One region of the Streptomyces sp. NPDC042336 genome, then DNA from elsewhere that is predicted to be linked to it. Evidence: riboswitches for the same ligand, from Rfam matches in the RefSeq annotation. Region 1 holds a riboswitch; each other region holds the start of a gene.
The links. A riboswitch is a leader RNA that binds a small molecule or an ion and turns the genes downstream of it on or off. The one in region 1 is predicted to bind cobalamin.
Positions count from the first base shown of each region.

Region 2: another riboswitch for cobalamin. It lies ahead of ACZ6IM_RS10620 (GHMP family kinase ATP-binding protein); the one in region 1 lies ahead of ACZ6IM_RS30390 (cobalamin biosynthesis protein).
Region 3: another riboswitch for cobalamin. It lies ahead of ACZ6IM_RS08940 (energy-coupling factor ABC transporter permease); the one in region 1 lies ahead of ACZ6IM_RS30390 (cobalamin biosynthesis protein).
Region 4: another riboswitch for cobalamin. It lies ahead of metE (5-methyltetrahydropteroyltriglutamate--homocysteine S-methyltransferase); the one in region 1 lies ahead of ACZ6IM_RS30390 (cobalamin biosynthesis protein).

Region 1 is NZ_JBVJEA010000018.1:51,121-59,381, forward strand. It holds gene ACZ6IM_RS30375 (class II aldolase/adducin family protein) at 1-491, opposite strand, end outside; gene pitH (low-affinity phosphate transporter PitH) at 715-1,977, shown strand; gene ACZ6IM_RS30385 (hypothetical protein) at 2,012-2,233, shown strand; cobalamin riboswitch at 2,382-2,527, shown strand; gene ACZ6IM_RS30390 (cobalamin biosynthesis protein) at 2,632-3,597, shown strand; gene ACZ6IM_RS30395 (cobyric acid synthase) at 3,594-5,138, shown strand; gene cobN (cobaltochelatase subunit CobN) at 5,135-8,261, shown strand, end outside.
Region 2 is NZ_JBVJEA010000003.1:429,842-436,112, forward strand. It holds gene ACZ6IM_RS10600 (class I SAM-dependent methyltransferase) at 1-635, opposite strand, end outside; gene ACZ6IM_RS10605 (MDR family MFS transporter) at 604-1,872, opposite strand; gene ACZ6IM_RS10610 (ATP-grasp domain-containing protein) at 1,865-3,106, opposite strand; gene ACZ6IM_RS10615 (cysteine synthase family protein) at 3,103-4,125, opposite strand; gene ACZ6IM_RS10620 (GHMP family kinase ATP-binding protein) at 4,122-4,928, opposite strand; cobalamin riboswitch at 5,226-5,450, opposite strand; gene ACZ6IM_RS10625 (ferric reductase-like transmembrane domain-containing protein) at 5,664-6,271, shown strand, end outside.
Region 3 is NZ_JBVJEA010000003.1:42,739-50,999, reverse strand. It holds gene ACZ6IM_RS08960 (FAD-binding and (Fe-S)-binding domain-containing protein) at 1-933, shown strand, start outside; gene ACZ6IM_RS08955 (DUF7144 family membrane protein) at 997-1,461, opposite strand; gene ACZ6IM_RS08950 (chloride channel protein) at 1,867-3,213, shown strand; gene ACZ6IM_RS08945 (potassium channel family protein) at 3,377-3,679, shown strand; cobalamin riboswitch at 3,758-3,943, shown strand; gene ACZ6IM_RS08940 (energy-coupling factor ABC transporter permease) at 3,974-4,672, shown strand; gene ACZ6IM_RS08935 (energy-coupling factor ABC transporter substrate-binding protein) at 4,669-5,025, shown strand; gene cbiQ (cobalt ECF transporter T component CbiQ) at 5,026-5,775, shown strand; gene ACZ6IM_RS08925 (ATP-binding cassette domain-containing protein) at 5,772-6,629, shown strand; gene ACZ6IM_RS08920 (MFS transporter) at 6,639-8,261, opposite strand.
Region 4 is NZ_JBVJEA010000003.1:438,480-446,740, reverse strand. It holds gene ACZ6IM_RS10675 (class I adenylate-forming enzyme family protein) at 1-938, shown strand, start outside; gene ACZ6IM_RS10670 (metal ABC transporter solute-binding protein, Zn/Mn family) at 1,004-1,825, opposite strand; gene ACZ6IM_RS10665 (metal ABC transporter permease) at 1,783-2,652, opposite strand; gene ACZ6IM_RS10660 (metal ABC transporter ATP-binding protein) at 2,649-3,284, opposite strand; gene ACZ6IM_RS10655 (superoxide dismutase) at 3,594-4,235, opposite strand; partial or broken gene ACZ6IM_RS10650 (tRNA (adenosine(37)-N6)-threonylcarbamoyltransferase complex transferase subunit TsaD) at 4,879-5,265, shown strand; gene ACZ6IM_RS10645 (GNAT family N-acetyltransferase) at 5,265-5,837, shown strand; cobalamin riboswitch at 6,084-6,280, shown strand; gene metE (5-methyltetrahydropteroyltriglutamate--homocysteine S-methyltransferase) at 6,459-8,261, shown strand, end outside.

The DNA of each region.
Region 1 (8,261 bases):
CAGCCGGTGCGGTCCCTGAGGGCCTCCAGCATGCCGCGGGCGAGTTCGTCGGTGCCGTAGGCCGCGTAGGGGGCGACCCGGACGGGGCCGCCGAGGGCGGCCGTCATGTAGTGCACCGCCGGGAGTTCGGGGACGAGCAGGGAGACCGCCGTCGCGTGCACGGCGTGGGTGTGGACGACGGCCCGGGCGTCGGGGTCCGCGCGGTACACGGCCAGGTGCATGGGCAGTTCGCTGGTGGGGACCAGCGTGCCGAGCACCTGCCGTCCGTCCAGGTCGACGCCGGTCGCGTCGCCCGGGGTCAGCCGGTCGTAGGGCACGCCCGACGGGGTGACCAGGACCGTGTCGCCGACGCGCACGGAGACGTTGCCGGAGGTGCCGACGACCAGCCCGTCCGCCACCGTCCGGCGGGCCGTCGCGACGAGTTCCTCCCAGGCCGGCTCCCTGGCCGTCTCTCCGGCCGATTCTCCGGACCCAGCCCGCGATCGCGTCACAGTCACGTCTCCTCCCGAGCGCCCGCGCGCCCCTCACGGCCCCTCGCCGAACGGCCTTGCGGTGATCCTGCCAGGGACGTCTCCGGAGAGCACCGGAGCGGGCACGCAGAGGGAGGCTCCGGCCCCGCTTCCGGTCACCGCGACGCCCTGCTCAGTTCATCTTCCGTTCACTCTGGTTACCTACGTTCGTCGCGCCAACGACCTCGAACGATTGCCTGGGTAAATGGAAAGCTTCTCGCTGATCCTCGCGATTGTGGTGGTAACCGCACTCGCGTTTGATTTCACGAACGGTTTCCACGACACCGCCAACGCGATGGCAACGACCATTTCGACCGGTGCGCTCAAGCCCAAGGTGGCGGTGGCGATGTCCGCCGTCCTCAACCTTGTAGGCGCCTTCCTCTCCGTGGAGGTCGCCAACACGATCTCCAAGGGTCTCGTCGACGAGACCGGCATCCGTCCCGAGGTCATCTTCGCCGCACTGGTCGGCGCGATCCTCTGGAACCTCCTGACCTGGCTGGTCGGACTCCCGTCCAGTTCCTCGCACGCCCTGATGGGCGGTCTGATCGGCGCCGCCGTCGCCTCGGCCGGCATCGGCGCGGTCAACGGCGACGTGCTCGTCACCAAGGTGCTGCTCCCCGCGATCGCCGCCCCGATCGTGGCCGGACTCGCGGCGTTGCTCGCGTCCCGGATGACGTACTCACTGGGCCGCAAGGCCGACGGCAAGGCCGCCGCGAAGGGCTACCGGGCCGGTCAGATCGCCTCCGCCGGTCTGGTCTCGCTGGCCCACGGCACCAACGACGCCCAGAAGACCATGGGCATCATCACCCTCGCCCTGATCGCCGGCGGCTCGCTCGCCCCGGACTCCGACCCGCCCGTGTGGGTCATCCTCAGCGCGGGCCTGGCCATCGCGCTCGGCACCTACCTGGGCGGCTGGCGCATCATCCGCACCATGGGCAAGGGCCTGACCGACCTCCAGCCGCAGCAGGGCTTCGCCGCCCAGACCAGTGCCGCCACGGTCATCCTGGCCTCCTCCCACCTCGGTTTCTCCCTGTCCACCACGCACTCGGTCTCCGGCGCGGTGATGGGCGCGGGCCTCGGCCGCAAGGGCGGCGTGGTCCGCTGGTCCACGGCCACCCGGATGTTCGTCGCCTGGGGCCTGACGCTGCCGGCCGCGGCCCTGGTCGCCGCGCTCGCCGAGTGGGTCTGCCGCGCCGGCGACTGGGGCACGGCCCTCGTCGCGGTGTTCCTGGTCGCCTCCAGCTATGCGATCTGGCGGATCTCCCGCCGCGAGGTCGTCGACCACACCAACGTCGTCGACGGCGACACGGTGGGCGCGGGGGAGCCCGAGCCGGCCGGTGTGGTCACCACGGCGATGGCCGCCGTGTCGCCGCCCCCTGCGGGCGTGACCGAGGACCTGTCGGCCACCGTCCCGGCCCCCGCCACCACTCCCGCCCCCAAGGCCCCGTCGGCCGCCACCACCGTCTGAGCCCGCGTCCCGGGTACGAAGGAAGCGAACCTCCATGAGCATCGACTGGGCAGCCCTCGGCTCCGTCTTCGGCGTCAGCCTCGTGGTCACGGTGGCCCTGGTGGGCCTGTTCACCCTCGGCATCGTCGGCCTCTCCCGCCAGGAGCGGGCCACCGCCGAGGGCGGCTCCGCGACCCTCGCGGTCACCGGCGCGTACGCGTGCTTCGCGGCCTGCACGGCGGCGGTGGCGTACGGGATCTATCTGATCGTCGCCTGAGCGTCGCGCGCTCCGCGGGCGCGCGCCGGGGCGGGGCGCGGGACGGACTCGAACCGTTCCGCGCCCCGCCCTTTCGCGTTCCGGCGCACACCACTCGCGTGTGGGCCTTCGCACACTCCCCCGCCGCAGGTCAACGCCAGGTTGACGGGTGTTCGCGGGGCGTGGTGGACTTCCGGGGCCATCTACGGCGGCAGGAGAGGAAGCCCGGTGCGAATCCGGCGCGGTCCCGCCACTGTGACCGGGGAACAGGAAACCCCGGGAGCCAGGAACTCTCACCGCCGGACTCTTCGAACCAGGGCGTGGACACCCTGAGTGAGGACACGACGCGATGCCCGGCTGCCGCCACCGCTCGACACCCCGTACCAGGTGCCTCCCCGACCCTGTGACCGGCTGAGCCCATGCGTGCCGGACGCGTCTTCGCGTACGGCGCCGCCGCCGGCCTCCTCGGTGACCTCCTCCTCGGCGACCCGCGCCGCGGACACCCGGTCGCCGTGTTCGGCCGTGCCGCGGGCGCCGTGGAACAGGTGCTGTGGCGCGACCACCGGGGCTGGGGCGCCCTGCACACCGCCGTGTGCGCCGGTGGCGCCGTCGCCCTCGGTGCGGCCGCCGCGCACGCCGTACGCCGCTCCCCCGCCGCCCGCGTCGCGCTGACCGGCGCGGCCACCTGGGCCGTGGTCGGCGGCACCTCGCTCGCCCGTGAGGCCGCCGCGATCGGCCGGGCCCTGGAGGCGGGGGACGTCGAGGCGGCGCGGACGCGGCTGCCGCACCTGTGCGGGCGGGACCCGCAGGCGCTGGACGCCGACGGCATCGCCAGGGCCGTCGTGGAGTCCGTCGCGGAGAACACCTCGGACGCGGTGGTGGGCGCCCTGGTGTGGGGCGCCGTGGCGGGTGTGCCCGGGCTGCTCGGCTTCCGGGCCGTCAACACGCTGGACGCCATGGTCGGCCACAGGTCGCCCAGGTACCGCCGCTACGGCTGGGCCTCGGCCCGCCTGGACGACCTCGCGGGCTGGCCGGGCGCCCGCCTCACCGCCGTCCTGGCCACCGTGGCCGGGGGCGATCCGCGGGGCGCCGTACGGGCCTGGCGCGCGGACGCCGACCGGCACCCGAGCCCCAACGCCGGGCCCGTGGAGGCCTCCTTCGCGGGCGCCCTGGGCGTGCGGCTCGGCGGGACGCTCTCCTACGGCGGACGGGTCGAGCACCGGCCCGTCCTCAACGGCGCCGCCGGCCGCCCCGTACGGGCCGGTTCCGGCGACATCGACCGGGCGGTACGGCTGTCCCGGCGCGTGGGCTGGCTGGCGCTGGGCGTGTGCGCGGGCGCGCGGCTGCTCGCGCGCGGCATCGTCAGGAAGGGACGTACGTCATGAACGGTGGCCTGCTCGTCGCCGGCACCACCTCCGACGCCGGCAAGAGCGTCGTCACCGCCGGGATCTGCCGCTGGCTGGTGCGCCAGGGCGTCAAGGTGGCGCCCTTCAAGGCGCAGAACATGTCGCTGAACTCCTTCGTGACCCGCGAGGGCGCGGAGATCGGGCGGGCGCAGGCCATGCAGGCCCAGGCCTGCCGGGTGGAGCCGACCGCGCACATGAACCCCGTGCTCCTCAAGCCCGGCGGGGAGCGCAGCAGCCAGGTCGTGCTGCTCGGCAGGCCCGTCGGCGAGATGAGCGCCCGCGGCTATCACGGCGGGCGCCAGGAGCGGCTGCTCGGCACGGTGCTCGACTCGCTGGCCGAACTGCGCGGCACGTACGACGCGGTGATCTGCGAGGGGGCGGGCAGCCCGGCCGAGATCAACCTGCGCCGCACCGACATCGTGAACATGGGGATCGCCCGGGGCGCCGGACTCCCGGTCCTGGTCGTCGGCGACATCGACCGCGGGGGCGTCTTCGCGTCCTTCTTCGGCACGGTGGCGCTGCTGGCGCCCGAGGACCAGGCGCTGGTCGCCGGGTTCCTGGTGAACAAGTTCCGCGGCGACGTGTCGCTGCTGGAGCCGGGTCTGGAGATGCTGCACGGGCTCACCGGACGACGTACGTACGGCGTGCTGCCGTTCCGGCACGGGCTCGGCATCGACGAGGAGGACGGGATGGGGGTCCCCCCGCGCGAGCGAAGCCGAGCGTGGGGGAGCGTCTCCCTGCGCGGGACCGTACGGGAGTCGGTCGTCGCGCCGCCGGTCGGCGAGGACGTGCTGCGGGTCGCGGTCTGCGCGGTCCCCCTCATGTCCAACTTCACTGACGTGGACGCGCTGGCCGCCGAACCCGGTGTCGTGGTGCGGTTCGTGGACCGGCCGGAGGAGCTGGCCGACGCCGACCTGATGATCGTGCCGGGGACGCGCGGGACGGTACGGGCGCTTCAGTGGCTGCGGGAGCGGGGCCTGGCGGACGCGATCGCCCGCAGGGCCGCCGACGGCCGCCCGGTGCTCGGGATCTGCGGCGGCTTCCAGCTCCTCGGCGAGCACATCGAGGACGAGGTCGAGTCGCGCGCCGGGCACGTGGACGGGCTCGGACTGCTGCCCGTGCGGGTGCGGTTCGCCCGCGAGAAGACCCTCACCCGGCCCGTCGGCGAGGCCCTCGGCGAGCGCGTCGAGGGGTACGAGATCCACCACGGGGTCGCCGAAGTCCTGGACGGCGAGCCCTTCTTGGACGGCTGCCGGACCGGGCAGACCTGGGGCACGCACTGGCACGGCTCGCTGGAGTCGGACGGCTTCCGGCGGGCGTTCCTGCGCGAGGTGGCCGCCGCCGCGGGCCGCCGCTTCGTGCCGGCCCCCGACACATCGTTCGCCGCGCTGCGCGAGGAGCAGCTCGACCGGCTCGGCGACCTGATCGAACACCACGCGGACACCGACGCGCTGTGGCGGCTCATCGAGTCCGGCGCGCCACAAGGACTGCCCTTCATTCCACCGGGAGCGCCCGCATGAGCACAGTGCTGTTGTTGTCGACCGCCGACACGGACCTGCTGGCGGCCCGCGCGTCGGACGCCGCCTACCGGATCGGCAACCCGACCCGGGTCGACGTCCGGGACGAGCTGCCGGGCCTGGTCGAGGGCGCGGACCTCGCCGTCGTGCGCCTGCTGGGCGGCAAACGCGCCTGGGAGGACGGGCTGGCCGCGCTGAGGGCCGCCCGCATCCCGACCGTGCTGCTCGGCGGCGAGAGCGTGCCGGACGCGGAACTGATGGCCGAGTCGTCGGTCCCGGCCGGGGTGGTGGCGCAGGCGCTGCGCTACCTGGTCGAGGGCGGCCCGGACAACCTCACCCAGCTCGCCCGCTTCCTGTCGGACACGGTGCTGCTGACCGGCGAGGGCTTCGACGAGCCGCTGAAGATGCCGGAGTACGGCGTCCACGGCTCCCGGGACGTCGTGGCGGGGCGCCCGACGGTCGGCGTGCTCTTCTACCGCGCCCACCAGCTGAGCGGCAACACCGCGTTCGTCGACACGCTCTGCGACGCGATCGAGGCGCGCGGCGCCAACGCCCTGCCCGTGTACTGCGGTTCGCTGCGCGGCGCGGACCCCGGCCTGTACGAGCTGCTGGGCCGGACCGACGCCCTGATCGCCACGGTCCTCGCGGCGGGCGGCACGCACGCCTCGCAGGCCTCGGCGGGCGGTGACGAGGAGGCGTGGGACATCGGGGCGCTGGCCGACCTGGACGTGCCGGTGCTGCAAGGGCTCTGCCTCACCTCCTCCCGCGCCGCCTGGGAGGCTTCCGACGCCGCCCTCTCCCCCATGGACGCGGCGATGCAGGTCGCCATTCCGGAGTTCGACGGACGGCTGGTCACCGTGCCGTTCTCCTTCAAGGAGCAGGGGCCCGACGAGGTGCCGGTGTACGTCGCCGACCCCGAGCGGGCCGGGCGGGTCGCCGGGATCGCCGTACGGCACGCGGCGCTCGGGCACAAGGCGAACGCCGACAAGAGGCTCGCGCTGGTCTTCACGGCGTACCCGACCAAGCACTCCCGTGTCGGCAACGCGGTCGGTCTCGACACCCCGGCGTCGGCGGTGCGGGTGCTGGACGCGCTCAGGGACGCCGGGTACGGGGTCACCGGGTACCCGGCCGAGGGCGACGAGCTGATCCACCGGCTGATCGAGGCCGGCGGCCACGACGTGGAGTGGCTGACGGAGGACCAGCTCGCCGCCGCGCCCGCGCGGGTGCCGCTGGCCGACTACCGGGCCTGGTTCCAGAAGCTGGACCCGCGGCTGCGGGAGGCGATGACCGAGGCGTGGGGCGAGCCGCCGGGGTCGCTGTACGTCGACGGGGACGACATCGTGCTGGCCTCCCTCCAGTTCGGGAACGTCGTCGTCATGATCCAGCCGCCGCGCGGCTTCGGGGAGAACCCGATCGCGATCTACCACGACCCGGACATGCCGCCGTCGCACCACTACATGGCCGCCTACCGCTGGCTGGACAACACCTTCGGCGCCGACGCGATCGTGCACATGGGCAAGCACGGCACGATGGAGTGGCTGCCGGGCAAGGGACTCGGCCTGAGCGCGGGCTGCGCGCCGGACGCCGTCCTCGGCGACCTGCCGCTGATCTACCCGTTCATCGTGAACGACCCCGGCGAGGGCACCCAGGCCAAGCGGCGCGGACACGCCACCGTCGTCGATCACCTGGTGCCGCCGATGGCGCGCGCGGACACCTACGGCGACCTGGCCAAGCTGGAGCAGCTGCTCGACGAGTACGCCCTCGTCTCCGACCTCGACCCGACGAAGGCGCCCGCGGTCCGCGCGCAGATCTGGACGCTGGTCAAGGCCGCCGAGCTCCACCACGACCTGCACGTGGACGACCAGCCGGACGACGACGCGTTCGACGAGTTCGTCATGCACATCGACGGCTACCTGTGCGAGATCAAGGACGTGCAGATCCGCGACGGCCTGCACGTCCTGGGCGGCGGCCCGGTCGGCGAACCGCGGGTCAACCTCGTCCTGGCGGTGTTGCGCGCCTCGCAGGTGTGGGGCGGGCAGGCGAACGCGCTGCCGGGCCTGCGGGCCTGCCTGGCCGAGCACTTCGGCCTGGTGGAGAAGGAGCTGCTGGCCGAGCCGGGCGCCCCCGTGAAGGTGCCGGTGGAGCTGACGGAGCTGGTGGACGGTCCGGCGCGGTCGGCCGCCGACGCGATCGACCTGCTGGAGCAGCTGTGCCGGCGGTTCGCCGAGGGGATGGAGTCCCGGGCCTGGGACACGGCTGCCGTACCGGCGCTGGTGCGCGAGGTGCTGGGCGCCGGACTCCCGGACGCGGTGGCCGTGCTGGAGTTCGCCTGCACCGAGGTCGTACCGCGGCTGGCCCGCACGACGGACGAGATCGGGCACATCCTGCGTGCCCTGGACGGCGGCTACGTGCCTGCCGGACCGTCGGGCTCGCCGACCCGCGGCCTGGTCAACGTCCTGCCGACCGGCCGGAACTTCTACTCCGTCGACCCGAAGGCGATCCCGTCCCGGCTGAGCTGGGAGGTCGGTCAGTCGCTGGCGGACTCGCTGATCCAGCGGTACCTGAACGACACCGGCGAGTATCCGAAGTCGGTCGGCCTCACGGTGTGGGGCACGTCCGCGATGCGCACCCAGGGCGACGACATCGCGGAGATCCTGGCCCTGCTGGGCTGCCGTCCGGTGTGGGACGACGCCTCGCGCCGGGTGACGGGCTTCGAGGTGGTCCCGGTCGCGGAACTGGGCCGGCCGCGCGTGGACGTCACGGTGCGCATCTCCGGCTTCTTCCGGGACGCGTTCCCGCACGTGGTGGGGCTGATCGACGACGCGGTGCGGGCGGTGGCGGAGGTGGACGAGCCCGCCTCGCAGAACTTCGTCCGCGCGCACGCCGACGAGGACACCGCCGAGCACGGCGACCGGCGCCGCGCCACGTCCCGCATCTTCGGCTCCAAGCCGGGCGCGTACGGCGCGGGTCTGCTCCCGCTGATCGACGCCCGCAACTGGCGCAGCGACGCGGACCTCGCCGAGGTGTACGCGGTGTGGGGCGGCTACGCCTACGGACGCGGGCTCGACGGCCGGGCGGCGCGCGGGGACATGGAGACGGCGTTCCGGCGGATCGCGGTGGCGGCGA
Region 2 (6,271 bases), on a different contig from region 1:
CGCAGCTCCACCGCGCTGTACACGAACCACGTCAAGGTGGCCCGCGTCACCCGATCGCCCCGGACCAGCACCCACTCGCTGCGCAGCCGCGCCCACTCGTCCAGCACGGTGTCGGTCTGCACCATCACATCGTTGCCCCGCCGCACCACCTTGGGTGGGGTGACCCTGCGGGCAAGGAGCTCCTTCCCGGCGAGATCCAGGACGAGCGTGCCGCCGGGAGCCAGGCAGGTGTACATGGTGCGCAGCACACGCGCGTTGTCTGCGGGATCCTCGAAGTACCCGAAGGAGGTGAACATGTTGAGGACGACGTCGAAGCCGCCCGGTGCCTCGTACTCGCGGGCGTCGGCCCGCACGTACGTCACCTCGGCACCGGTGTCGGCCGACCGCTTGTGTGCCCGGTCCAGCATGGCCGGGCTCAGATCCACTCCGGTCACGCGGTGGCCGCGGCGGGCGAGCGGCACGGTGAACACCCCCGGCCCGCAGCACAGGTCCAGCACGCGCGACCCCTGCGGGAAGGTCAGTAGGGGAGAGGTGTCCAGCAGTTCCTCGGCCTGCTCGTGGCGCTGCTCGGAGAACAGGAAGTCGTGGAACTCGGTCCAGAAGTCATCGTCCTGGAATCCGCCCGTCCGTGTCATCGCGCGTCAGTGCTCCTTCATGGTCGTCGTCGGGGACAGGAGGCCGCGCCGTGCGACGGCGCAGCGTGAGCAGCAGAGGGGGAAGCAACAGACACTGGGCGGCTGCCAGCAGCCAGAACCAGCCGGTGTGCCCGGCCCGTTCGCCGAGGCCGTACAACTGCCCGCCCAGTACGCCGCTCGCGCAGGCGCCCAGGCCCGCGGCCAGCCGCTGCTGGCCGAAGACCACGGCGTCGGAGCGAGGACTGCGGCGCAGCGCCTCCAGGTCGTTCTTGAGGAACAGCACGATGTCGCCCAAGGTGATCAGCGCGCCGCCCGCCAGCAGTGCCGTCCGGGTACCGGATGCCAGCACGGCCAGGCCCGCCGCCAGGCCCGTGAAGCCGACCGCGAGGGCGAGGGCGTACGGCATGCGCCGGATCAGGTCGGAGGCGAGCGGCTGTACGACGATGACCAGCGTGAAGCAGAGCAGTAGCACCACGCTGTAGAACGCGCTGGAGGCGCGCTCGACGGCGTACACCGCCAGGAAGTGCTGGAAGTGGAAGTAGAGGTAGAACGCCAGGGCGTTGGCGACGAAAGGCAGGAGTGCCACGCCAGCGAGGAGACCTGGGCGGGCCGTGTCCTCCGATTCGACGGGATGCGTGCCGTCGGCCCCGGGCAGCCGCGCATGTCCCACCGTGACCGCAAGGAACAGCGCCGTGACGGCCGCGAACAGCCAGCCGGGCGACGACAGGACGAACGGCCCGGCGATCAACGGGCCTACGGCCATGCCCGCGTTGAGTGCCGCGTTGCCCGCCGACAGGAACGCCGGGCGGCGCTCGTCGTCGACGCCGTGCACCAAATACGCCTTGTTCGCGGGCAGGTAGAGCGCGGCACCGCAGCACGTCAGGACCAGCGCCCAGACCGCGAGGGGCGGCCAGCGCAGGGCCAGCAGGAGCCCGGCGAAACCGGCGGTGCGCACGACCAGTGCCCACAGCATCGTGCGGCGCAGCCCGATCCGGTCCGCGAGGGCTCCGCCGACGATGCCGCCGGAGAACTGCACGAGCGATGCCACGGCCAGGACGACCCCGACCGTGCCGAGCCCCATCCCGAGCCGTTCGTGCAGGAACACCGACATGAACGGCAGGACCATGAAGCTGCCGAGCGGAATGAGGAACGAGCTGAGCAGGAGGAACCGCAGCGGACCGGTGAGCGGGAACAGCGAGACCCGCAGACCCGGCCCTCGGGTGGTGCGCTCACCCACCGGGCGTCTCCCGGCCGGCCGGGTCGGTGAGGACCCGCAGGGCGCCCGCGGCGGCCACCGCACGGTGGGTGGCGAGTTCGGCGGTCTCCGCCTCGGCGTACACGATGCCCGCGTAACCGCGGCTGTCGCCCAGGTGCTCGATGAGATCGCCGGTCCGCTTGACCGGGTACCAGGCGGGCTTTCCCGGCATGTCGGTGAGCCGGTCGAGCCCGGCCACGCCGGTGAACACGCCGGGTGCGGCCGGATAGCCGAGTACGAAGGCGACGGCCGGACCACCGGGCAGGTCCGAGTCCATGAGCTGGGGGCGACGGCCGAGCGTGGCCTCGATCATCGCCTCGTACACGTTGACGCCGAGCGCCCGGCACATACCCTCCCCGACCAGGGCGCCCCCGATCCGGGGGTTGACCTCCACCACCTCCGGGCCGTCGGTGGTCAGCACGAACTCCACGTGGGCGAACCGGTCGGTGTATCCGATGGCGGCGAGCACCCGGTCGAGCCAGCGCTCCAGCGATGTCCGCTGCAGGTCGGGGAAGGCGACGGGGAAGGCGGTGATCTCCTCCCGGAAGCGCGGCTCCGGTGACATGAGCCGGCTGGAGACGCCCAGCAGCCGGGTGCGGCCGTCCCAAGTGAGCGTCTCGGCGCTGTACACCGGGCCGCTGAAATAGGGCTCAGCGAACAACCGTCCTTTCAGGTCCCGACCGGACGCCTCGGCGAGCGCCGCGTCGAGTTCGCCCTCGTCCCGGACCAGCCACACGTTCTGGCTCCCGGTGCCCGCCGTGTCCTTGAGCACGAGCGGCAGTCCCGCCTCCTTGAGCAGCAGCCCACGTGCCTCACGGTCCGGGCCGGCGTTTTCGACGGCCCTTCCGCGGGTGAGGCCCGCGTTGTGCAGCCTGTTGCGTACGGCGGCCTTGTCCCGGGTCAGCCGCAGGACGGCTGGATCGAGACCGGGCAGGCCGAGGCGTTCGGCGAGGGCAGCGCCGGCCAGGGTCCAGGTGTCGGTGGAACTGATCAGGCCGCGCAGTCCCGGGGTGCGCCGGAGCAGATCGGCGGTCCGCTCCACGTCGAAGGTGTCGGTCACGACGACGTCGAGGGTGCCGGCGGGCAGCCGGTCCAATTCGTAGGCGTAGTAGGCGGGGTCCCGGGTCAGCAGCAGCAGGCGCTCGCCGAGCCGATCGGCGGCGCGGACCAGATGGCCGAGGCCGAAGGTCAGTGACTCCAGGCAGGCCACGGTCATGCCGCCCGCTCCTTCCAGTGGGCCGGGCAGGGAGTGCGCTGCCACGTCATCCTCGACCACGGCATGGTCATCTCCTCCGGAGTGCGGACCTCGAGGGGTTTCAGCGCGGCCGGGTCCAGGGCCTCGGCGTGCCGGGCGAACACGCGCTCCACGTAGCGGTGTCCGGTGTCGGCCCCTACCACCAGGTGCAGTCGGTCGGGGTGACGGCGGGCCTCGTACGTCGCCGTCAGATAGCCGGCACCGGTGGACAGCCCGGCGAACACCGCGTGCTCGCGCAGCAGGGCGACGGCACCGGACATGGCGTGGGTGAAGTCCAGCCAGTGCACGGTGTCGTAGAGATGGTGGCGGACGTTGTCGAAGACGATCGACGAACCGATGCCGGCGATGATCGCCTCGGGATCGTGATGGTCCTGGCTGCCGAAGGTGACGCTGCCGAAGGGCTGGACGCCGACCAGACGCACCGAGGGGTCCGCAACGCGCAGGCGTTCCACGATGCCGCCGGTCGAGGCTCCGGAACCCACCCCGCCGACGACGGTCAGCCGTGCGGCCGGGAACTCCGCCGCGATCCGGTCGGCGACCTCCTGGTAGCCGAGGTAGTGGACGTCGTCGTGGTACTGGCGCATCCAGTGGTGGCCGGGATCCTCGGCGAGGATCTCGCGCACCCGTCGCACCCTCAGTTCCTGGTCGAGCTTGAGGTTCCGCGACGGTCTGACCTGCTCCACCGCGGCGCCGAGGATTTCCAGTTGGGCGAGGGTGGTGGCGTCCACGGTGGTGGACGCGACGATGTGGCACCGCATGCCGTACCGGTGGCAGGCCAGCGCGAGGGCGTAGGCGTAGATGCCGCTGGAGCTGTCGATCAGGGTCTGGCCCGGACGGACCGTGCCCCGCTCCAGCAGATGACGGACAGCGGCCAGGGCCGAGTAGATCTTCATCGACTCGAACCGCAGCAGGACCAGGCCGTCGGTGAGCCGGACGAGGTCCGGGACTTTCAGGGCGTCGGCGATGTGGGGGTGGATCACCCGTAGCCTCCTTGGGTGAAGGTGCACTGGTGGCCGAGCGAGTGGAAGAACGAGGAGAGTTCGGACTTGACCTCGGCCCGTGGGTGTGAGGCGAAGAGATAGCCGGCCAGGCAGCCGGTGTGGGCTACGAAGACGCCGTCGGCGCCGAACCGCTCACGATGAGCCTGCAGGCTGCTGAAGGTCGCCTTGGGCAGCACCTCCTGGGACAACGCGGCGCTGGTCGTCGCGGCCCGGGCGACGGCGGCCGGGTCACCCGAGTCGAAGCCCTTCAGCAGATCGGTCAGACACCGGTGGTACTCCTCGCCGCGGCGCCGGTAGTGGTCCAGCAGCAGGGGAGTGACGGCGGCGGTGTTCACCGTGCCGGGTTCCGTGACGTAGGCGGTGTGGAAGCCGATGTCCTGGCCCAGCCGCCGCACCACCCGGTGCCGGCCGCTGAGGTACAGGGCGAACTCGTCGAGGAAGACGCTGTCGGCGCGCTCGATGTCCGTCAGGACGCCGAGGACCACGTCCGTGTCGTACGGCAGGGAGAAGACACGGAACAGACAGCGCAGCGTCGCCACGATGTCCGCCGTGGAACTGGCCATCCCCACGCCCACCGGAAGTTCGGAGTGGGTGCGCCAGTCGCCAGGGGGCAGGGCGAAACCGTAGTGGTCCAGGAAGAGCCGGGCCGCTGTCGCCGACTTCTCACCCAGTGCCGGCGGACGTGGCGGGCCGGCCGTCGTCCTCGGTGTGAAGTACACCCATGAGTGGCGGTCCACGGGGAAGGACACCACCGCGATCTCGGGATCGGTGTCCGGTCGCAACGGGCCTTGGTACAGCTCGCCCAGAGTGCCGTGGCAGACACCGGACACCGCGCCTCCGGATGAGTCCCGTTCCCGGAGGAAGCCCGCGACGGGTCCGGGCCTCGTCGGCTCCGGTCTGCCGGACGACACACCGGCCCGGGGTCGGTACGGCCGACGCGAACAGGCTGGGTCCCGCACACCGTCCTCCTCCGTACCGGGCGTTGAACACCGACAGGGAAGGAGGCGCGGCCACACGCACGACGTACGACCGCCCATACCGCCAACCCAGTCCACGAGGTCACGTGCACAGCCCGCGGGACGCGGGCGCAGTGGCAGGTCTTCGGACTCGCGGGCACGTCTGCCGAAAGGGCGGACACCTACCGGCCGTCTCTTCCCCGGCCCTGACGCGGGCCCAGTGACACCGACGGCTTTCGTTCCCACTCACCGCTGCGGGACAGTCCCGGACTCACACCGGGTTCCCTCTTGCGTCGCGCCACCGGGCGTCCGGGTGGACGGGAGGCGCGAACCGACTGCGAGGATCAGCGTAGAGGCGCTCGTGCTTCCTGCGACAGTGGAGCCTCGGCGGGTTGTCCTGAATGTGGAGGTGACGCAGAACAAGGTGTGCCTCCACGCGCGGTTCTCGTGGCGGCTCTGGCCGGATAACGCCTTCGGAGATCACTCCCTCATCAGCCAGACTTGTTGCCTCACGCCACATGCGCACCGCTGCTGCGGTGGCCCGTGCCCGGGAGGCCCCTGATGACGTCAGACGTGAGGCCGGACGAAGACGGGGCGATGACCCCGTTGCCCGGAGGGAAACGGCCTCCCGGTGACCGCGTCGCGCTGCGCGGCGATCTGCGGGCCGCCCTGCCCGACGCCACCGCGGCGGTGGTGGTCACGGCGCTCGTGTTCGCGTTCCTGTGGGCGCGCATGGATTCGGGTGCTTCGGACACCGTCGCGGTCATGCCGTTCATGGACGATCCCGGCACCTACTGGATGTACCTGCTCAGCCAGGCGTTCGGCTGGTCGGCCCTGCTGTGGGCGTGGGGCACGGTCATGCTCGGCCTGGTGCTGTCGGGGCCACGCCCCGCCAGGCTGCCGGTCTCCCGGCAGGTGCTGGAGCGCTGGCACCGCACCACCAGCCTGACGACCATGGCCCTGATGTTCGCGCACGCGCTGATGTTCGCGGCGGAACTCGTCCGCTACGAGACGAAGGTGGACTGGGCGCAACGGTTGTGGGTGGCCTTCGCGGACACCTTCGTGCCGGGCTGGTACGACTCCGGAACCGGCCAGGTCGCCATCCCGATCGGCCAGGGCGCCCTGTACCTGGCGATTCCGCTGGGGCTGCTGTTCTACGTCCGGCACCG
Region 3 (8,261 bases), on a different contig from region 1:
TGGTTCGCGGAGCACGAGCCGGAGGGCGACGGCCGCCGCGGGTCCGTGCTGCTGTGGCCCGACACCTTCACCAACCACTTCCACCCGCACATCGGACAGGCGGCGGTCCGGGTCCTGGAACACGCCGGGTGGCGGGTGGAGCTGCCGCACGAGCCGCTGTGCTGCGGGCTGACCTGGATCTCCACCGGTCAGCTCGGGACGGCGGAGAAGGTTCTCACCCGCACCGTGCGCTCCCTGGCCGGCCATGTGCGGGCGGGCGGCCTGGTGGTGGCTCTGGAGCCGAGCTGCACGGCGGTGTTCCGGGCGGACGCGGCCGAGCTGTTCCCCGGCGACCAGGACGTGCTGCGGCTGGCCGAGCGGACGGTGACGCTGTCGGAGCTGCTCACCGAGCACTCCCCGGGTTACCGGCCGCCGCGGGTCCCTGACCGGTCCGCGCGGGCGCTGGCCCAGGTGCACTGCCACCAGCACGCGGTGCTCGGCTGGGAGGCCGACCAGGAGCTGCTGCGCCGGGCCGGGGTGGACGCGGAACGGCTGGACTCCGGGTGCTGCGGGCTGGCCGGCAACTTCGGCTTCGAGCGCGGTCACCTGGACGTCAGTGAGGCGTGTGCGGAGCGGGTGCTGCTGCCGCGGCTGCGGGAGGAGGACGCGTCGACCGTCGTCCTCGCGGACGGCTTCAGCTGCCGTACCCAGATCCACGAGTTCGACAGCGGCGGCCACGAGGGCGTGCACCTGGCGGAGCTGCTGGCCTCGGCCCTGCCGGCCCCCGCGGCCGGTGCCGGGACGCCGGGCAGTGCGTACGGCACCGCGCCGGGCGCCCGTCCGGCCGCGCCGGGGCCCCGGGCCCGGGCCCTGGCCCTCGCGGCCACGGGTGCGGCCGCCGTGGGCACCGCGGCGGCGGCGACGGCACTGGCCCGGAGCCTGCGCCGCCGCTGAGCCCGGACACGACGACGGTCACCACCGCGGGCGCGGGGTGACCGTCGTCGTGGGCGTGGAGCCTCAGGCGCGGGACGGGTGGTCCTGGCGGCTGGCCAGGGCCCAGATCACGAACACGTCGATCGCCATCATGATCACGGACCAGACGGGCGCGTACGGCAGGAACAGGAACTGGGCGATCAGGCTCAGCGAGGCGAGGACGATGCCCGCCACCCGCGCCCAGGCCATGTCCTTGAGCACGCCGAATCCGGTGACGAACACGAGGGCGCCCAGGATGACGTGGACGATCCCCCAGCCGGTCAGGCTCATCTCGTAGACGTAGGTGCCGATACGGGCGTACACGTCGTCCTCGGCGATGGCCGCGATGCCCTGGAGGACGGCGAGCGCGCCGTTCAGCAGCAGCAGTACGCCCGCGAAGACGACACCGCCGGTCACCCAGCCGCTGGTGCGGCCGCCCGAGCGCTGGGCCCAGGAGGCGTCGCCGCCGTGGGACGGCCGGCCGGGAGAGGGTTCGGCGTGCTGGCTCATGAGCGGAGTCCTTTCTGTGTCCCCCGTACGGGGCTGCTGCCCGCCGGTGCCGTCGGCACCGCCAGGTCGGTTAGAGCCTGCGGGCGCCCGCGCTCCCCGGCCAGGCGGGTCCGCCGGACGGGTGAACCGCGCGCCGGGCGTGCGCATGCGGGCGGCAGCGGCCTCGCGTTGACTGAGCCACACCCGCGGCCCCCGGCGACCGACGGCCCGCGGCGCGGAAGAAGGAGGGCGTGTGACAAGTCGGCCGCTGCCCCGGCAGGGCTCGCGACCCCGCCACGGCTCACCGCCCCGCCGACGACCGCTGATCCGCCGCGCCACGCCGTCCCGGCGGGGGCCACTGCGCCGGCGAAACCCGCTTGCCCGGCACGGGTCGCCGGCCCGGTGGGGTCCGTGCGGGTGGCGTCCGTGACCGCGCCGGCGGGGGCTGCTCCGGAGCGGGCCGAGCAGTCGTTGCGGGAGACTCTGCTCAGCCCCGGCTATCGGCGGCTGTTGCTGCTGTGTGTGCTGCTGGGCGTTCCGATCGCGCTGGCCTGCTTCTTCTTCGTCGGGCTCCAGCACGAGTTGCAGCACTGGGTGTGGACCTCGCTGCCCGAGGCGGCCGGTTACGACACCCCGCCCTGGTGGTGGCCGCTGCCCGCGCTGGTCCTCGCCGGGCTGGTCCTGGCGCCGATCGTGACCCGGATGCCGGGCGGCGGCGGCCACCTCCCGGTCAACGGCCTGGGCGGGGCGCCCGTCGGCCCCCGCGCGCTGCCCGGCGCGGTGCTGGCCGCGCTGGCCACGCTGCCGCTCGGCGTGGTGCTGGGTCCCGAGGCGCCGCTCATGGCCGTCGGCAGCGGGCTGGCGCTGCTGGCGGTGCGGCGGGCGGGCGCGGGCGCCGACCGGCGGGCGAGCGCGATCCTGGCCACGGCCGGCTCCACCGCCGCGATCTCCACCATCCTCGGCGGTCCGGTGGCGGCGGCGGTCCTGCTCATCGAGGGGGCTGGACTGGCCGGCGCCCGGATGGTCGCGCTGCTGCTGCCCTGTCTGCTGGCCAGCGCGACGGGTGCCCTGGTCTTCACCGGCTTCGGTCAGTGGACGGGGCTGGAGATCGGCGCGCTGGCCCTGCCCGACCTGCCGCCCCAGGCCAGTCCGGACGCGGGCGACTTCCTGTGGGGCCTGCCCACCGCCGCCCTGATCGCCGTACTGGTCACGCTGGCCCGCGAGCTGGGCCGGCGCACCGTCACCTGGACCCGGCACCGCACGGCCGCGCGCACCGTCGCCTGCGCCACCGCGGTCGGCGTCTGCGTCGCCGCGTACGCGCTGATCACCGGCCGTTCACCGGCCGAGGCGGCGCTGTCCGGGCAGGCCACCCTCGCCCAACTGGCCGCGCACCCGCACGCCTGGTCCGTGGGGGCCCTGGTCGCGCTGGTCGTGTGCAAGGGGCTGGCCTGGGGCATCGCGCTGGGTGCGCTGCGCGGCGGCCCGATCTTCCCGTCCGTGCTGCTGGGCGCGGCGACGGCCCTGGCCTGCTCCAGGCTGCCCGGCTTCGGCACGGCCCCGGCGCTCGCCCTCGGCATCGCCGCCGCGGCGGCCGCGGTGACGGGGCTGCCGCTGGCCAGCTCGGTCCTGGCGGTGCTGCTGATGGGCCGGGACGCCCACGACCAGACGCCGCTGATCGTCATGGCCTCGGTGGTCGCCTTCATCGTCGCCCAACTGGTGCGCCGGACCGAGTCCGGGGCGGGCGGGGCGTCGAAAGCGGGAGCGGCGCGGTGACGGACCGCCGGGCCCCGCATCCGCCCCCGCGCCCCGCCCCGGGCCGGCCCCCGCACCGGCTGGGACGCCGTACGGCCCTGGCTCGTACGGGCAGGGATCGCGGCCGCCGTGGTCGTGGCCTGCTTCCTGCTCCCCCTCGACCACCCGGACAGCCGGCCCGGGGGTGTTCATCTCGCTGCTGATCGTCCTGTCCGTGCGCGTCTTCTCCGCCACGTACCACGCACTGGCCAAGTCGCCGGGCGAGTTCCACGGCCCGCACACCAGGATCGACGCGCTGTACTTCACCGTGGTGACGCTCGCCACCGTCGGGTACGGGGACATCGCCCCGCGGGGCCAGGCCGCGCGGGTGGTGACCGTCCCGCGGATCACGTACCGCTTCGTCTTCCTCACCGCCGCCGCCACCGCGCTGACCACCCGGATGCGGGACATGGTGCTCCGACGGCCCGGGCGGGGCCGCTCCCACTGACGGCGGCGCGGCCCCCGCGCACGGCGGCGGGCGTTTGCGCAGGACCGAGGCCTGCTTGTGTCCACCCCCGTGGGCGCACTACTGTCGCCACGCCTTGGTGAACGGGAAATCCGGTGTGATGCCGGTGCGGCCCTCGCCACTGTGAATCGGGAAGTCCGGCTCCGGCCCTCAGGGGCAGCCACTGGACCGCTTGCGGTCCGGGAAGGCGGAGCACGGGCGGTGGTACCCGTAAGCCAGGAGACCGGCCAAGGCGCGTCGTCCATCCACGAGGTGCTGGAGAGGGTCTGCTGAGCCATGCACATAGCCGAGGGCTTTCTGCCACCGGCGCACGCGATCGCCTGGGGTGTCGCGTCCGCGCCGTTCGTCGTCCACGGAGTCCGGTCACTCACCCGTGAGGTCAGGGAGCACCCGGAGAGCACACTGCTCCTCGGCGCCTCCGGAGCCTTCACGTTCGTCCTGTCGGCGCTGAAACTGCCGTCCGTCACCGGAAGTTGCTCCCATCCCACCGGCACCGGCCTGGGCGCGATCCTGTTCCGGCCGCCGGTCATGGCGGTCCTGGGCACCATCACCCTGCTCTTCCAGGCGCTGCTGCTCGCCCACGGCGGGCTGACCACGCTCGGCGCCAACGTCTTCTCGATGGCGATCGTCGGCCCCTGGGCCGGGTACGGCGTCTACCGGCTGCTGCGCCGCTGGGACGTGCCGCTGATGGTCACCGTGTTCTTCGGGGCGTTCGTCGCCGACCTGTCGACGTACTGCGTCACCAGCGTGCAGCTGGCGCTGGCCTTCCCCGACCCGAGCAGCGGATTCTTGGGCGCGCTCGGCAAGTTCGGGTCCATCTTCGCCGTCACGCAGCTCCCGCTCGCGGTGAGCGAGGGCCTGCTCACGGTGATCGTGATGCGGCTGCTCGTGCAGTCCAGCAAGGGCGAACTGACCCGGCTGGGCGTGCTGCTGACCCGGTCCGGCGAGCGGAAGCCGGAGGCGGTGGCCCGATGAGCCGCAACGCGAAGATCAACACCCTGCTGCTGCTCGCCGTGGCCGCGCTGGCGGTGCTGCCGCTGGTGCTGGGGCTCGGGGACCACAAGGAGGAGCCGTTCACCGGGGCCGACGCGGAGGCGGAGACCGCGATCACCGAGATCGAACCGGACTACGAGCCGTGGTTCTCCCCGTTGTACGAACCCCCCTCCGGGGAGGTCGAGTCGGCGCTGTTCGCGCTGCAGGCCGCGCTCGGCGCGGGCGTGCTGGCGTACTACTTCGGGCTGCGCCGGGGCCGGCGGCAGGGCGAGCAGCGGGCGGCGGCGTCTTCCGAGGCCGCGGCGGCACCGCGGGACACCCCCGAAGGGGACTGAGTGCTGCCGATCGACGCGGCGGCGCACGCCAGTCGCTGGCGGCGCCGCCATCCCGTGGACAAGGCCGTGCTCGGTCTCGGCCTGACCGTGCTCGCGATCTCGCTGCCGCCCTGGCCGGGTGCGGCGCTGGTGCTGGTGACGGCGCTGACGGTGCTGCTCGGCCCGGCGGGCGTGCCCGGACGCCGGCTGTGGCGGGCCTACCGGGTGCCGCTGGGCTTCTGTGTGACGGGGGCGCTGCCGCTGCTGGTGCAGGTCGGCGGCCCGGACGGGTTCCTGACGGCGGCCGACGGCGGTGCGGTGCGCGCGGGTGAGCTGCTGCTGCGCACCTCGGCGGCGTCGCTGGGGGTGCTGCTGTTCGCGTTCACCACACCGATGTCCGACCTGTTGCCGCGCCTGGTGCGGGCCGGGGTGCCCGCGCCGGTCGTGGACGTGGCGCTGGTGACGTACCGGATGAGTTTCCTGCTGCTGGACTCCGTGCGCCGCATCCGGGAAGCGCAGGCCGCGCGGCTCGGGCACACCACCCGGGCGGCGTCCTGGCGTTCGCTCGGCGGGCTCGGCGCCACCGCGTTCGTGCGGGCCTTCGACCGGGCGGCGCGGCTCCAGTCGGGGCTCGCCGGGCGCGGCTACGACGGCACCCTGCGGGTGCTGGTGCCCGAGGCCCGTGTCTCGGTGCCGTTCACGGCGGTGAGCGTCGCCCTGCTGGCGGCGCTGGCCGGCCTCACCCTCGTACTGGAAGGACCCCTGTCGTGAGCGATCCGGCGCAGTCACCGGAAGTGGCCCTGGTCGCCCTGCGGGGCGCGTCGTTCGGGTACGAGGAGGGCCCGGACGTGCTGAGGGGCCTGGACTTCGCGGTGCGCGAGGGGCGGGCGCTGGCGCTCCTCGGCCGCAACGGCAGCGGCAAGACGACGCTGATGCGGCTGCTCAGCGGCGGACTGCGGCCGCGTGCGGGGACGTTGACGCTCGGCGGGGAGCCGGTGTCCTACGACCGCAAGGGGCTGACCCGGCTGCGGACCACGGTGCAACTGGTGGTGCAGGACCCGGACGACCAGCTCTTCGCGGCCTCGGTCGGCCAGGACGTGTCCTTCGGTCCGCTGAACCTGGGGCTGCCCGACGCGGAGGTCAGGTCCCGGGTCGGGGAGGCACTCGCCGCGCTGGACATCGCGGCGCTGGCCGACCGGCCCACGCACCTGCTGTCGTACGGGCAGCGCAAGCGCACCGCGATCGCCGGGGCGGTCGCGATGCGGCCCCGGGTGCTGATCCTCGACGAGCCGACCGCCGGGCTCGACCCGGACGGGCAGGAGCGGCTGCTCGCCACCCTGGACGGGCTGCGCGCGGGCGGCACCACCGTGGTGATGGCCACCCACGACGTCGACCTCGCCCTGCGCTGGTCCGACGACGCCGCCCTGCTCACCCCGGACGGTGTGCGCACCGGCCCGACCGCCGCGACGCTGGCCCGCACCGACCTGCTGCGGCGGGCCGGGCTGCGGCTCCCCTGGGGCGTCGCGGCGGCCGGACTGCTGCGGGCGCGGGGCCTGTTGGCGGACTCGGCGACGGGCCCGCGCACGGCGGAGGAGCTGGCGGCACTGGCCGCGCGGGCCGAGTGACGGGGCGGCTCAGCCCTGGGCGCGGCTCAGCTCGGCCTCCCGGTCCTGAGCCGCGCCCTCCGTCGCCTCTTCCTCGGCCTTGCGGCGGGCCCGGCGGCCGGGCAGCACGGCGAGGACGATCAGGGTGCCGGCCGCCATGATGATGCCGCCGACGAGGCTGGTCGTCGCGACGCCGTGGGCGAAGGCCTTGTTCACGGCGTCGGCGAGGGCCTGTGCCTGCTCGGGTCCGGCGGCCGGGTCGGTGGCGAGCCGCTCGGCGACGGCCAGTCCGCCGCCCACCGAGTCCTGGGCGGTGTCCAGCGCGGCGCCCGGGAGCCGGTCGCCCACCAGGCCGGACAGTTCGTCCCGGTAGGAGGTGCCGAGCAGGGAGCCCAGGACGGCGATGCCCAGCGAGCCGCCGAGTTCCAGCGCGGTGTCGTTGGCGCCGCCGCCGACGCCGAGTTCGCTCTCCGGGAAGGAGCCCATGATGGTGTCGGTGGCCGGGGAGACGCTGAGGCCGATGGCGAGGCCGAGCAGCAGCATCGGGGCGAGGAAGTCGGCGTAGGCGGAGCCCTGGTCGATCAGGACCAGCAGGAAGACACCGACGGTGCCGATGGCCATGCCCGAGCCGACCATGGCCCGCACGCCCAGCCTCGGGGTCAGCCGCCCGGTCACCGCCGCGCCGACGAACACCGCACCGGCCAGCGGCAGCAGCCGTACGCCGGTCTCCAGCGCGCCGTAGCCGAGCACGAACTGCAGGAACTGCGTGGCGTAGTAGATGGCCCCGTAGGTGCCGAAGAAGAAGAACAGCACCGCGAGCATGGAGCCGCTGAACGGCCGCAGCAGGAACCTGCGCACGTCCAGCATGGGGTGCGGGTGGCGCAGCTCCCAGGCCACGAAGGCGACCAGGCCGGCCCCGGCGACGACGGCCGCGGCGACCGGCCCCGCGCCCCAGCCGAAGTGCGGGCCCTCGATGGTCGCGTAGACCAGGCTGCCGACGGAGACGATGGAGAGCAGGCCGCCGACGTAGTCGATGCGGCCCATGCCGGCCGCCCGGGACGGCGGTACGAGAACCAGCGCGCCGACGACGGCGAGCACCGCGACGGGGACGTTGACCAGGAAGGTCGAGCCCCAGGCGTGGTCCTCCAGGAGCCATCCGGCGACCAGCGGCCCGACCGCGATGGCGAGTCCGGAGGTGGCGGTCCAGGCCGTGATGGCGCGGGCCCGCTCCCCCTTCGGGAAGACCGCGACCAGCAGGGACAGCGTGGCCGGCATGACGACGGCGGCGCCGACGCCCATCACCGCGCGGGCCGCGATGACCAGCCCCGTCTCGTGGACCAGGCTGCCCATCACCGAACCGCCCGCGAAGATCACCAGACCGGTGACCAGGGCGCCGCGACGGCTGTACTTGTCGCCGATCGCGCCGAGCACCAGCATCAGCGCGGCGTACGGGACGGTGTAGCCGTCGATGACCCACTGCAGGTCGCTGCTGCTCAGGCCCAGGTCGGTGGTCATGTCCGGGGCGGCCACGATCAGGGACGTGTTGGCCATGACGACGATCAGCAGGCTCAGGCAGAGCACCAGGAGAGCCCACCAGCGCCGGGCGTAGGGCCCGGGCATCTTATCGACGGGGGTGGTGGCCAGTAGGGGCAT
Region 4 (8,261 bases), on a different contig from region 1:
CCCCGGTCACCCTCGCCCGGCACGGCGGAACCCTGGTCCTGCTCGACCACTTCACCCCCGAGGCCGCCCTGGAGGCACTCGCCGCACACGAACCGACCCATGTCCTGGGTGTACCGACCATGATCCGCATGATGCTCGACCGGATCGCGGAGGGCGGGCACCGGACGTTCACTCCACCGACGGCCGTGGTCGTCGGCGGCTCACCACTGGACGAGGCCACCGCGACCGAGGCCCGCCTGGCCTTCGGCTGCCCGGTCGTCAACCTCTACGGCTCCGCCGACGGCGTCAACTGCCACACCGGGCTGACGCACGGCTCCCCCGACGGCGACGGACGGCCCGGCATCGCCGCGGGACAACCCGACCCCCGGGTCGCCGACATACGGATCGCCGTCCCCGGCACCCGTGAGCTGCGGGAGGTCAGCGGGGGCACGGTCGGTGAGATCGTCGCTCGTGGCCCGATGACACCGCTGTGCTACGTCGCCGCCCCCGACCTCGACACCCGCTACCGCACCGAGGACGGCTGGGTGCGCACCGGGGACCTCGGTCTCATCGACGACGACGGCACGCTCCGGGTCGTCGGACGGCTGAAGGACGTGGTGATCCGCGGCGGTGTGAACATCAGCCCCGCCGAGGTCGAGGTCGAACTGGCCGCGCACCCGGCGGTCCGGGACGTGGTCTGCGTCGGCGTGCCCGACCCGCTGATGGGCGAGCGGCTCGCGGCCTGCGTCGTGCCCAGGGACGAGGCGGCGCCCACGCTGGAGGAACTGTGCGCCCACCTGGACACGCGAGGTCTGGAACGACGCAAACACCCTGAGCGCCTGCTGGTGCTGAGTGAGCTGCCCCTGACGCCGGCCGGCAAGCCGGACCGGGCGGTACTGCGGGAACGGTGCACGCCCGAAGCGGAGCGACAGCAGCAGCCCTTGGCTTCGGCCGGCTGACCCGCCGGACGACAAGGGCCGCTCGGAGTGTTCCCCGAGCGGCCCTTGTCGTCCGGTGCCTCGGCTCAGGAGGCGTTCATCGCCTTCTCCAGCGTCGTCGCCGCGTTCTTGTAGACGGTCAACAGATCCAGGTCCTTGTCCGGGTAGTTGACGATTCCCACCTGGCGCGCGCCCGAGTCGGGCAGCACGGTGCCGGTCGTCATGTGCACGTTGTCGAGCACCAGTCGCGGCTTCTTCTTGGACAGGTCGGACAACTGCTTGGCCGTCACGGCTTCCGGTCCGTACGTGCCGACCACCTCGGCCCCGGCCAGCTTCGCCGACCAGGCGGAGAAGACCTGGGCGACGACGGTGGGCGCTTTGCCGTCCGGCCAGGCGCTCTTGAGGTCCTTCTGCAGCTTGCCGTACTCGGTGTCGAACGAGGTGATCCACTCGGCGGCGGTGTCCTCGGTGCCGAACATCTTGCCCAGCCGGGTCACCTCGGCCTTGGCCTTGTCCGCGTCGTTGTCGAGATTGACCTCGACCAGTTCGGCGTCGCCTCCGGCGGCCTCCTTGAACTTCTCCGCGTACGGCTCGAAGGGCGCGTACAGCACGAAGTCGGCGTCCGCCACGGCCGCGAGATCGGAGGGTTTCGGGTCGTAGTCGGGGGCGTGCTGCACCGACTCCGGCACGATGACCGTGACGTCCTCGGCGCCGGCGGCCTTGGCGAACGCCCCTTCCCAACTGGTCGTGGCGACCACGACCGGGCCAGTGCCCTTCCCCGCCGCGTCCGCGTCGGACGAGGAGGACGACGTGTCGCTTTCCCCACCGCAGCCGGTGGCCGTCAGCAGGAGGGCCGCGCTGAAACTCAGTGCGAGGAGGGGAGTGATGCGGACGCGGGTGCGCGCCATGAGCTGATTCTCCGTTCGGGTACGAGATGGACGGCGAGGACGACCACGCCGGCCGTGAGGACGAGGACGGGACCGGGCGGCCAGTCGAACCGGAGTGCGACCAGGAACCCGGTCAGGTTCACGACCACGCCGATACCGACCGCCCACACGGTGATGGACAGCAGGGAGCGGCCCAGCCGCCGGGCGGCGAGGGCCGGAAGAAGCGTCAGCGCGTCGACGAGGAGAGCACCGGTGAGCTTGATGGCTCCGGCGACGGACACCGCGACCAGGACCAGCAGCACGAGGGTGAGCCGGTCGACCCGCACGCCCGAGGCCAGGGCGAGTTCACGGTCGTAGAGGAGGAGCGCGATGTCTCTACGACGCCACCAGAAAAGAGCCGGTACGACGACAGCCAGCGCGACGAGCAGCCACAGGTCGGCGGTACCGACCGACAGGATGGACCCCCAGAGCAGGGAGAAGGCGCCCGCCGCGTTGACGCCGGAGACGGCCAGCACGAGCAGGGCGGCGGCGATCGCCAGACTCATCAGCAGACCCATGGCACCTGACAGACCGTCCGGGGTACGGGCCAGCGGAGCGACTCCGGCGCCGGCGAGCGCGCAGGCCACCAGCGCACACAGCATGGGATCGAGCCCGGTCAGCAGAGCAACGGCGATCCCCAGGAGTGCGACATGCATCATCGCGAACCGCACCGGCATGATGTCGAGGCCGACGATGACGACACCGATCACCGGAAGTCCGACCGCGGCCACCAGCAGGGCGACACCAGCCCGTTGGACGGGCACGAGCTGCAGGAGCTGACCGACGTCGGCCGCGGCCAGGGCGCTCACCGGACCTCCCGCAGACGTCCCGCGGCCATCTCCAGCACCCGGTCGCAGCGCTCGGCCAGAGCCCGGTCGTGGGTGACGACCACGACGGTCACCGGCAAGGAGAGCAGGACGTCGGCCGCCTCCTCCTGACCGGAGAAGTCAAGGGCGGCGGTGGGCTCGTCGGCGAGCAGGACGCCCGCCCCGGCCGCCACACAGCCGACCGCCCGCGCCAGGTACATACGCTGAAGCTGACCACCGGACAGAGTGTGCAACGGCCGGTCGGCGAGATGCCCGACCCCGAGCTTGTCGGCCGCCTCCACCGCCTCGGCACGCGCACCGCCACTGGTCAGCAACTCGCTTGCCAGCAAGGGAAAACGGCCGGTCGCCGGCTTCTGCGGGATCCACGCGCACGCCCGTCGCCGCCACGCCCACTCGGCAGCACTCCCGGTGTCCCGGCCACCCACCAGGATCCGGCCCGCGACATGCCGGTGCAGCCCCAGAACAGCACGCAGCAACGTGGTCTTGCCCGACCCGTTGGTACCGGTCAGCGCCACTCGCTGCCCGCGCACGATGTCGAGATCGACGTCGCACACGGCCTCGACCCGGCCGTGCCGGCACACGACGCCCGACATCCGGACATCCAGCCCTTCCATGCCACCTCCCTGCCTCCTCACAGCAGTCGGACGGGAGAGGCGGTCGGTTCCCGGACAGGACGAAGGAGCTGCGACGGCAGCGGACTCGGTCTCCCGGGCGGGCCGCCGCGCGTTCGGCCCCGCGATGGCTGGGCACGGGAATCACGGCGCCATGGGCGCCGGCTGGTTCGAACGCATCCAGGACGTGTACCCCGGACACGCCGGAAGGGCCTCCGGCCGGGTCGTCCCGGCCCAAGGCCCTTCCTTGTGCCGCCTGCAGGTGAAGGGTGAGAAGACGATCACGAGCAGGACGTCATACGGCCCCCGCGGTCAGGGGTTCAGCAGCAGCACGTCGGCGCGGGCCTTGGCGGCCTCGTAGCGCTTCGCCACGTCCTGCCAGTTCACGACGGCCCACATGGCGTCGATGAAGTCGACCTTCTGGTTCTTGTACTGGAGGTAGAAGGCGTGTTCCCAGGCGTCGAAGACCAGGATCGGGGTGGAGCCCTGGCCGACGTTGCCCTGGTGGTCGTAGACCTGCTCCACGATCAGCCGCCCGCTCAGCGGCTCGTACGCCAGGACGCCCCAGCCCGAGCCCTGGGTGGTCGCGGCGGCCTTGGTGAGCTGCGCCTTGAAGCCGGCGAAGGAGCCGAAGGACTCGGCAATCGCGTCGGCGAGGTCACCGACACCGTCGGCGGCCAGGGGCTCGCCGCCGCCGTCACCGGTCATGTTGTGCCAGTAGATGGAGTGCAGGATGTGACCGGAGAGGTGGAAGGCCAGGTTCTTCTCCAGGCCGTTGATCGAGCCCCACTGCTCCTTGTCCCGCGCCTCGGCGAGCTGCTCCAGCGTGTCGTTGGCGCCCTTGACATACGCGGCGTGGTGCTTGTCGTGGTGCAGCTCGATGATCTGCGGGTTGATGACCGGTTCGAGCTCCGAGTAGTCGTAGGGAAGCTCCGGGAGCGTGTACACCGCCATGTCCAACATCCTCCGACGTTATTGCCACTGATGTGCAGTTGCACGCTAGCAGCAGTAGCGGCAATTATTGATCAGGCGATGGTCCTAGGACCGGTGTCACCGGGACCCCGACCGGCGCATGACGAACGACGGTGCGGCCGATCTCGCGTGCGGCGCCCGACCCCACCCCTCTGCCGCGAACTCCCTGGTGGCGGCGACCCGTTCGCCGCGTTCGGCACGGATGGCGGACGATCCCCAGCCGACACCTCCATCACCTGGACGCAGGACGCGGGCCCGCTCCTCCGCTCCGTCGGCCATGACGCGAATGGCGGCGGACTCGTCGCGGCCGAGGGCCTTGAGCGGGACGGACCGTGCGACATCCGGCGGGCCACCCCAGCCATCGGCGCCGACCCGGACGACTTTCGCCGCGATGGCCCATGGCAGCCGGGCGGGGGCACTGCTGCGCGCCTCGGGACCAGGGGTTGCATCGAAGGAGTCAAGGCCGCGTCCCCCAGGGGCGGCCATGTGCGCGGAGCCGGTTCGGTACACATCATCGGAGATCTTATTGCACACTACTTGCAACAACTTACTAATGGCAGAAAGGTCGGCCATGAGGTCTGCGATGGCGCCGGGCATCGAGTCGTCCTGCAGCAAGACGGGAGCGGACCCGGTCCGGGACCCGATCACACACCTCGAGGACACGCTGGACGACGCGGTCGCGGAGTGCTTCGACAAGGCGGCACGGGTCTTCGGGCTGCCGTATCCGGACGGTCCGGCCATCGAGGCGGTCACCGCCTGCGCCGAGCACGGCGTGAGCGCCGTGGTCGTGGTCGGCTGTGTCGCCGCGAACTCGCGGGTACGGTCGCCGGCCGAGGAGCACCGTCTGGCGGCGGGCGCCGAACTGCGGATGCCTCCGCTGCGGCTGTGCACCGACAACGGCGCGATGGCCGCCCCTGTCGGCGACCTTCTCGTACGGACGGGCGCCGCACCGGCACCGCTGGAGTACGCCGCACTGCATTCCGTCGTCATGGGGAAGGCGGTGGCCGCCTGATGACCACCGACATCCGTGTGCACCGGGACGCCGGGATACTCACGCACACCGAGTCACTGCATTCGGTGTACGTCGACGCCTTCTGCGCCCCGCCCTGGCACGAGGACGAGGCGCAGGCAACCGAGTTCGTCTCCCGGCTGCCGGCGAACGTGCGGCGTGCCGGGTTCACCGCCGCGACCGCCGTGCGCGACGGGGAGATCGTCGGCTTCGCCACCGCGTGGACCACTCCGTCTCCCCTCCCCACCGACCGCTGCTATCCCCAGGCGGCCGCCGGCCTCGGCAACGACCGCACCGCCGACTGGCTGTGCGGAGCCCGGGAGATCGACGAACTCGCCGTCCGGCCCACCGCCCGCGGCACCGGTCTCGCCACCCGCCTCCTCGAAGCGGTGACCGCAGACGCGCCCGAAGGGCGGGCATGGCTGCTCACCTCGGTCCGGAACGGGCGGGCCATGGCCTTCTACCGCCGCCACGGCTGGACGCAGGCCACCCACCCCTCCCCCGACGGCAAGGGCATCGTCGTCTTCCTCGGCCCGCGCCACCCCGCTCGTTCCCTCGCCCCGCTCCCCCTGTGAGCCTTCGGAGGCCCCGCCTTGCCCACCGCTGAAATCCGCCGCCATTTCCTCGAGATCGTCACCGAGCGCGCCACAACGTGGTCCTCAGCGCCCCACTGCGAACCCATGCCCCGACCTTGCTGTTCGTCAAGCACTGGCCCAGGGCGGCGAGGTCCTGGCACCGTTCCGGGCGCGTGACATGGGTCACCGCCCGGATCACGGACGTCCGCGTTCCTGACGGGCCGACTGCCCGTAGGCTGCCCGCAGCAGCTGGTTCGCCCCGTCAGCCAGACGAGGTGTCGCAAGAGGGAACCCGGTGGGAATCCGGGACTGCCCCGCAGCGGTGAGCGGGAACGACCGCCGTCATACGCACTGGGTCCGAAGTACCGGGCCCGGGAAGCGACGGCCAGTAGGTGTCCTCGAACGGTGAGGACGTGCCCGCGAGTCCGAAGACCTGCCAACTGCCCGCGCGCGAACCGTTCGTGCGCGGACATCCCGGTGACCTCGAGGGCGGGTCGGCGTACATATCAGGCGGACGGCCCTGCCTTGTCGCGCAGCGTCGGTCACGCCCGGTGTGTCTCCCCTTCGCGTTCTCGTCCCGTCTCCGGGATCTCAGGGATTCATCTCGCGAAGGAGATCTCCGTGACCACGAAGTCCGCAGCCGCGGCAGCACGGGCCACCGTGTACGGCTACCCCCGGCAGGGTCGGAACCGTGAACTGAAGAAGGCCGTCGAGGGCTACTGGAAGGGCCGCGTAACCGCCGAAGCCCTCCGCGCCACGGCCGCCGAACTGCGCCGTACGAACTGGCTGCAGTTGGCCGACGCGGGCATCGACGAGGTACCGACCGGCGACTTCTCGTACTACGACCACGTCCTGGACACCACGGTCATGGTCGGTGCGATCCCCGAGCGCCACCGCGCCGCCGTGGCCGGCGACGCGCTGGACGGCTACTTCGCCATGGCGCGCGGTACCCAGGAGGTGGCACCGCTGGAGATGACCAAGTGGTTCGACACCAACTACCACTACCTCGTCCCGGAACTGGGCCCCGACTCCGCGTTCACCGCCGACTCCGCCAAGCAGGTCGGTGAGCTGAAGGAGGCCCTCGCGCTCGGCCTGACCGCCCGGCCCGTCCTCGTCGGTCCCGTCACCTACCTTCTGCTCGCCAAACCCGCCCCGGGCATGCCGGCGGACTTCGAGCCGCTCACCCTGCTGGACCGGCTGCTGCCCGTGTACGCCGAGGTCCTGGCCGACCTGCGGGCGGCGGGCGCGGAGTGGGTCCAGCTGGACGAGCCCGCCCTCGTCCAGGACCGCACCCCGGCCGAGCTGAACGCCGCCGAGCGCGCCTACCGTGACCTCGGCGGTCTAGCCGACCGGCCGAAGCTCCTGGTCGCCTCGTACTTCGACCGGCTCGGCGAGGCGCTGCCGATGCTGGCCAAGGCCCCGGTCGACGGTCTCGCCCTGGACTTCACCGGGGCGGCGGCCGCCAACCTGGATGCGCTGGCCTCCGCCGGCGGGCTGCCCGGCAAGCGGCTGGTCGCCGGTGTGGTCAACGGCCGCAACGTCTGGGTCAACGACCTCGCCGCCTCCCTGTCCACGCTCGGCACGCTGCTGGGCCTGGCCGACCGCGTCGACGTGTCCGCCTCCTGCTCCCTGTTGCACGTCCCCCTGGACACCGCCGCCGAACGGGACATCGAACCGCAGATCCTGCGCTGGCTCGCCTTCGCCAGGCAGAAGAGCGCCGAGGTCGTCACCCTCGCCAGGGGTCTCGCCCGGGGCACCGACGCCATCGCCGCCGACCTGGCGGCGAACCGTGCGGACCTCGCCTCCCGTGCCGACTCCCCCGTCACCCATGATCCGGCCGTCCGCGCCCGCGCCTCCGCGGTCGCCGAGACCGACGGGCGCCGTTCCCCGTCCTACGCGGAGCGCGCCGCCGCCCAGCGCGCCCACCTCGGGCTGCCGCTGCTGCCGACCACGACCATCGGCTCCTTCCCGCAGACCGGCGACCTGCGCGCCGCCCGCGCCGACCTGCGCGCCGGGCGGATCGACACAGCCGACTACGAGGAGCGGATCAAGGCGGAGATCCAGGAGGTCATCTCCTTCCAGGAGAAGACCGGCATCGACGTCCTCGTACACGGCGAACCCGAACGCAACGACATGGTCCAGTACTTCGCCGAGCGACTCACCGGCTACCTGGCCACGCAGCACGGCTGGGTCCAGTCCTACGGCACCCGCTACGTCCGCCCGCCGATCCTGGCCGGCGACATCTCCCGCCCCGAGCCGATGACGGTGCGCTGGACGTCCTACGCCCAGTCGCTCACCGAGAAGCCGGTCAAGGGCATGCTCACCGGGCCGGTCACCATGCTCGCCTGGTCCTTCGTCCGCGACGACCAGCCACTCGCCGACACCGCCCATCAGGTCGCCCTCGCCCTGCGCGACGAGGTGCAC